Linked DNA regions of Bdellovibrio bacteriovorus. The protein of the gene in region 1 binds, or shares a complex with, the protein of each later gene. Links are inferred from orthologs where the notes say so. Each region holds a gene or a part of one and is shown on either strand. Other genes may lie near its edges. The genes, in order: tsaB and tsaD.

Evidence for each region.
Region 2: the proteins of tsaB (region 1) and tsaD are in contact, whole or in part, in a solved structure (PDB 4WQ4), measured with the Escherichia coli proteins. The link is inferred for Bdellovibrio bacteriovorus from one-to-one orthologs.

The regions. Positions count from the first base shown.
Region 1 is NZ_LUKD01000001.1:1,351,132-1,354,453, reverse strand. What follows is about bases 35-3,033. They hold tsaB (tRNA (adenosine(37)-N6)-threonylcarbamoyltransferase complex dimerization subunit type 1 TsaB), read right to left. Parts: upstream 1,887-3,033; coding sequence 1,182-1,886; downstream 35-1,181. Other genes in these bases: rseP (RIP metalloprotease RseP), read right to left, coding at 1,883-3,033; AZI87_RS06470 (P-loop NTPase), read right to left, coding at 200-1,171; AZI87_RS06475 (helix-turn-helix domain-containing protein), read right to left, coding at 35-191. In the rest of the region: more of AZI87_RS06475, read right to left, coding at 1-34; more of rseP, read right to left, coding at 3,034-3,322. UniProt on the Escherichia coli protein: Required for the formation of a threonylcarbamoyl group on adenosine at position 37 (t(6)A37) in tRNAs that read codons beginning with adenine.
Region 2 is NZ_LUKD01000001.1:2,041,250-2,044,482, forward strand. Bases 301-3,210 are described here. They hold tsaD (tRNA (adenosine(37)-N6)-threonylcarbamoyltransferase complex transferase subunit TsaD), read left to right. Parts: upstream 301-1,193; coding sequence 1,194-2,228; downstream 2,229-3,210. Other genes in these bases: AZI87_RS09785 (DUF4398 domain-containing protein), read left to right, coding at 301-515; AZI87_RS09790 (tetratricopeptide repeat protein), read left to right, coding at 512-1,186; rsmA (16S rRNA (adenine(1518)-N(6)/adenine(1519)-N(6))-dimethyltransferase RsmA), read left to right, coding at 2,225-3,052; smpB (SsrA-binding protein SmpB), read left to right, coding at 3,049-3,210. In the rest of the region: peptidoglycan-associated lipoprotein Pal, read left to right, coding at 1-181; more of AZI87_RS09785, read left to right, coding at 204-300; more of smpB, read left to right, coding at 3,211-3,233.

The DNA.
Region 1 (3,322 bases):
ACTTGGTAGGCTTCCTCGATCAGAACCAAAAGCTCGCGAGCTTCTTGTTCAGAAAAGATGGTGTAGATCGCAGGATTTTCGCCGGAATACGTTGTGCGCGCGCGTTCATAGGCAGCACTCACCTCGTGTTGAGGTGCATTTGCTGTCAGTTCAAGAATCTCGTAGTAGTTGTACCGTGACGTCGCTTGCATCGTAGCTATTATACTACGGCGCGAAGCTCCTCGGGATCAATAAGTTGTTTGCAGGTCGTTAAAAATTGTCCCGCTAAAGCAGTGAAAGGCTGAGCTACCAAGACATGTTCACGTGAACGAATCGACTGCCACACAGCGTTGTCGAAATCGATCGCACCCGTAAAATCAATACCTAAGTCGTAGTATTTATTGCAGACACTCTTAATCGAATGACCTAAATCGGCGTTGGATTGGCTGCGAGCGGAGTTCACAATCAAGCGAACTGGGGTCGATGAAAGAGCTTCAAAGAAGTCATACTGAAATCCCGTTTGCTCTTTCAAGTAAGATCTAAACGAAAAAGGTTTTTCCAAAGTTCTTTGGCGGTGATTTCTTAAAGTTGAAATCATATTGCCGTAAGCATCCGGAGTCGAATTCTGGCGCAAAGAATGGCAAACGAAAGCTTCGATAAAGCGATATGTCTTTTCGATGCTTGTCGGTTCAGGAGTCGTAATCAGAAATTTTTCGTCAGCAGCTTTGAAAAGTTCTAGGTGCGCTTCTAAAGCGCCGGCACCCATGTCAACGATCACATAGTCAGCACGTAGCTTCTTAAGCTCTGGCAAAAGACTTTGAACTTGAGTGTAAGAAAAATCAGTCGGAGTCCAAGAATCCCAAAAACCTTGAACATAAGAAAGATGTGGGAATGGCGTTGGGATCACTAGCTCTTGAAGAGTTTTAACTCCCTCAAAAAAGTGGCGAACATTCATGTGTGAAGGTGGAAGTCCTAAAGAGGTGTGAATATTGGCGCCACTCAGATCAAGATCTACGATGACAACCGAGTGACCTAGTTTTGAAAGAGTGATTCCCAAACTGGAAGAAACAAAGGTTTTACCTACGCCACCTTTACCAGAAGCAACAACCCATAATTTGGTGTCTGTGTTTTCACTCGAAGTTTTTTGAAACTCCAACGATTCCAAATAGGCCTTATGAAGATCTCTTTCCATGATGCATCCTCTACTTAAGCGGCGAGATTAAAATTCCTTTTTTTGTCTCTTCGGCTTCGGAGGCACGGATATAAAGGGGAACAAAAGATTTCCAGTCCAAGGTTCGGCCCGATAAAGCCCGGCGTTCCGCCATCAGCCCGAGTGTTGACGCCAAAGCGTGATCGGGAAGTTGCGGATCGCGAGAAAACTTTTTCATTAATTCTTCAGGGAAGTATTCGCTATAGGCTTCCCAACCGTCACCAACAACCAAACAATCTGAGTGGATGTGGTTTTTAAGTTCACGGACGGGAACTGCGTCTGGACCTTTGATATAAATCGGCTCAGCACCCGTGATATCGAAAAGACCCATGTACACCATGTTCTTATAAGCGTTGATAATGGAAAGAGCCGGTTTACTTTTGTCTTTCACCTGAGCCGCTAACAGCATCAAGGTGTCGATAGTGACCATGGGTTTATTAAAGCTATAGGCAAAAGTTTTTCCGGCATTGGCGGCGACCCGAATTCCGGTGAAGCTGCCAGGCCCCCGGCCCACCGCAAAGACGTCGATATCTTCAAGTTTTAAGTGGGCTTTTTTTAAACAATGATCAACAAAAGGACTGATGTTTTCGCTATGGGTTTTCTGGCGCAAGGAAGATTCCTCTGCAACCACTTGTCCATCGATGACAACAGCAACTCCGCCAAGCAGAGTGCTGGTTTCCATAGCTAATACTTTCATAGACCGAGAATACGAGTGAAGTCGTTAAATAGAGCAAAAATCATGAGGCTCATCAGTAACGCAAGACCCACTTGTTGAGCAAGCTCCATCTTACGCATGCTCAGCGGCGCACCTTTCACAACTTCGATGGCATAGAACACCAAGTGTCCACCATCCAAAACTGGAATTGGCAACAAGTTCAGGATGAAAAGATTGACGGAAATAATCGCCATCATTTGCAAGAACTGAGTCAAACCAATCTTGAACGTTTCGCTAGCGGCCTGACCGATAGAAATCACACCACCGATATTTTTAGGAGAAATCTTCGCTTGGAACAAACGAACGAAACTCATCACGGTCATTACTGACACGTCCCAAGTTTTTTCCACGCCACGCACGAAGGCTTGTCCCAGATTTTCGGAACGAACCACCATCAACTCGGGAGCTGCGATATTCGCTATCGGCGCAATACCGATCGTATAACGCTTTTCTTCAGTGCCTGTTGGCAGCATTTGAGTCGTCATCTTAGGAGTGATGTTTAAATTTAAATTCTGACCATCACGCAAAACTGTCAACGCTACCGGGTTTTTGCCATCAAAAGATTTGATGTTGTTGATGACATCTTCCCACTTTTTCAGCGTCACATTATTGATAGAGACCAAACGGTCCATCGCATGAAGACCTGCTGCTTTCGCCGGAGAATTGTCCATCACTTTGCTCAAATAAAGTTCAGAGCTTTCAAACCCCAGGCTTGCCATTGAATAAGTTTTAATAGATTCCGTCGGAGCCAAAGTCACCGTGATTGGCTTTGCTTCCTTATCGCCTTCGCGCATTCCAAGAACTTCTAACGTCAACGCTTCCTTGGAATTCTGTTTCGCCAAAGTGTCTTCAAGCTGACGCCAGTAAGCGACTTTTTGGCCATTGATGGCGGTGATTGAATCGCCGGTTTGAACTCCTAAAGCAGCTAGTGGAGAACCTTGAAGCACCCCAATAGTTGTTCCCGCAGAGTAAGGACTTAAACCATCAACATTTGCGACATATTCATAGGAACTTAGAACATTTGGATTTGGTTCTGCTTTTGCGTCTGTTGCAATTTTAGCTGTCTCGCCAGAACCTTCGCGTTGAACGACAACGTCGATATGAAGATTGTGGTTTTCTTTTAAGCTCAAAGCACGTTGCAAATCTTCCCAAGTGTTCACTTGAGCTTCATTGATAGACACGATTTTATCACCAGAACGGAAACCTGCCGCATAGGCAGGAGTATTCTGAGCTACGTCACCAACAACCGGCGTCTTAGCGTCTTCACCAATCAAAGCGACTGCAAAGAAAATCAATACCGCAAAGAAGAAGTTCATCAAAGGACCCGCGATAACGACCGCGATTCTTTGCCACACATTTTTGTGCGTGAACGAATGTTTCTTATCTTCCTCAGAAATATTATCGCCCGGCTGCTCGCC
Region 2 (3,233 bases), 690 kb from region 1 along the record:
GTACAATGTGGCTCTAGGTGAAAGACGCGCTAACGCAGTGAAAGCTTATATGGTAAGCTTGGGTATTGCTGGCGATCGTTTGAGCGTTATCAGCTACGGTAAAGAAAAACCACTTGATATGGGTGACACTGAAGCAGCTTGGGCGAAAAACCGCCGTGCGAACTTTGTTCCTGCTCAGTAATTTAAGTTAAGAAAGGTGTGCAGTGAGACTACAGAGACTTTTCATCGGAGTTCTACTTTTTACGGTGATTGTCAGCTGTCAAACAGTCCCTGCACCCGTTGAGGATTATTCCCTCGCAAGAGCTGCACTAGATGCGGCTCGTTCTGTTCAAGCGGCCCGCCATTCCCCAGGTTATTGGCATCAAGCTGAAGAAGCTTATCGCAAAGGCCGTATCTATTTTGAAGATCGTGATTATTCGAAAGCTAAAGAACAATTTGTGCGCGCACGTGTTTCTGCAGAAAAAGCAGAAAACTCAGCACGATTGATTCGTCAAAGAACAGGAGATGTTCTATGAAGAAAATCCTAGTGGCTCTTGTTGCCACTCCTCTATTTCTGACTGGTTGTTTGAAAACGCGTAACGAAGTTCGTGAAACTGAACAACGCCAAGTCATGCAGCAACAAGTAACGACACTGCAAAGAAGCAATGCGGATGTTTCAAACCGCTTTGCCGACATCGAAGAACAAATGAGAAGTCTGAATGGCCGTGTGGACGTGGTTGAAAACCGTGTCGGCCAAGGAAACTCGGGCATAGAAAATGCCGTTAGAAACACACAACAACAAAATCAAGACTTAAACCAAAAAGTCACGCTTCTTCAAGAGGCTCTGACGAAAATGGAAAAAGACATTTACACTTTGAATGCTGAAATCCAATCATTGAAGGCCGAACGAGTTGCTGGCCAGGCAGAAAGATCTGCGAAGCAAGCCAAGAAAAATGTTTATGAAGTCGGTGAAGAATTCTTCAATAAAAAAGACTGGAAACAGGCTATCTTAAACTACCAAAAATACCGTGACGACAATCCGAAAGGGTCTAAGTTCGCGGATGCGACTTATAAAATCGGTGTGTCCTTCCAAGAGTTGGGCATGAAAGATGAAGCAAAAACTTTTTACGACGAAGTGGTCAGCAAGTTTCCTAAATCAGATGAAGCTCGTCGTTCTAAAACTCGCTTGAAGGGTTTAAAAAAATAAATTCGTGATTGAACGTGTATTAGCCATTGAAACCAGCTGTGATGACACTTCCGTAGCGATCGTAGATCGCAGTGGTTGGGTGCACTCTGTTGTCGCGGCTTCTCAAGATTTAGAACACGAAATCTATGGCGGTATCGTTCCTGAAATCGCGGCTAGAAATCACTCCATCGCTCTGATTCCCTTGATTGAAGAGGCTTTTAAAAAAGCCGGAATGACTTGGAAAGACGTGCAGGGAATTGCCGTCACCAATCGTCCTGGTCTGATTGGCGCCTTAATTGTGGGGCTTGTGACGGCGAAATCCTTGTCGCAGGCAAAAGGTCTTCCATTTCTAGGGGTGAATCACCTAGAAGGTCACTTGTTAGCGCCTTTCTTGCGTGATTCTCAATATGCTCCCCCTGAAGACTTCGGATATCCTTACGTAGGATTAGCCATCAGTGGTGGTCACACCAGTCTTTATCAAATCAAAGGTTTGGGTGATTACAAAGTTCTGGGCGCAACGAAAGACGATGCAGCCGGGGAGTGTTTTGATAAATTTGCGAAGATGGCGGGTCTGGGTTTTCCAGGCGGTGTGCGTATCGATCAAATGGCAAAAACCGGAAACCCCCATGCTTTTGAATTTCCTCGCAGCATGATTCATGACGAAACTTTCGATATGAGCTTTTCCGGCTTAAAGTCATCGGGTCAGCGCATGTTGGAACAATTAGGACCAGAACTAGTGCAAGAGCAGCTTCCTGATCTTTGTGCTTCTTTCCAAGAAGCCATTGTCGATGTTCTTATTGCTAAATTAGATCGAGCGGCCAAAGTATTTAGATCTAAGCGCGTGATCTTAACTGGCGGCGTGAGTGCGAACTCTCGTCTGCGCGCACGTGCAGAAGAATGGGCCGCGAAGAAAGGTCTGACCCTCGTAGTTCCACCAATCCGCTATTGCACGGATAATGCCGCAATGATCGGGTATGCCGGCGTTCTAAGAATGAATGCCGGGGAATTTTCCAACATCGACCTCGGACCTTCACCACAAGTTTTGACAACGGATTTTAGATGAGCCAATCAAGAGAACGCTTAGAGCAAACGCTGCAAGAACTTGGCATTCTTGCCAAAAGATCGTTAGGTCAAAACTTCTTGGTCAGCGATGTCGTCATTGAGCGCATCATCAATCAGGTGAAAGAATTCAACCCCGAAGAGCTGATTGAAGTGGGCCCAGGTCCTGGAGCTTTAACTTACTTTTTAAAACAAATGAATGTGCCTTTGACTTTAATTGAGCTGGATCGTGTGATTGCGAATTACTGGCGTGAGCAAGGGCAAAATGTCCTTGAAGAAGACGCTCTAAAACTCGATTGGTCGCGCTTCTATTCAGACAAAAAAGTCGTTTTCGTCAGCAATCTGCCTTATCAGATTTCTTCAAGCATCGTCATTGAGCGTTCGATGGAAGCTCCGGGTGTTGAGCACATGGTTCTGATGTTCCAAAAAGAAGTGGCTCAAAGAATCCGTGCCGTGGCGAAGTCAGAGCATTACGGACTTTTAAGTGTTATTGCTCAAGTCTTCTGGAAGACGGAAATGGTGACTGAGGCGGGACCGAGGGATTTTTCGCCCCCTCCACGTGTCGCCAGCCGAGTGCTGTGCTTTTCGCGTCTGCAAAGCGAAGTTAAAAATCGCCAGGCCTTTCTCACTTTTGTTAAAGCCGCCTTTGCCCAACGCCGCAAGCTTTTAAAGAAAAATTTGTCTGGTCTTTTAAGTCAAAAGAAGCTAACTGAAGAGCAATTGGTGGGCTGGATCACCGGCATGGGTTTTACAGAAACGGCCCGTGCGGAAGAACTCAGCCCCGCGCAGTTTGTGACCTTGTATAAGCACTTTGGATTTGAAGCATGAGCATTTTAATTGTTCAAGAGAACAAAAAAGCCCGATTTGATTACACGATCGTAGAAACCTACGAGGCGGGCTTGCAGCTTATGGGAAGCGAAGTGAAATCCCTGCGCAATAAAGATGTGCAACTAAAAGACTCTTACATTTCTTTTCGGGGTGATGAAGCTTTCTTGCAGAACGCACATAT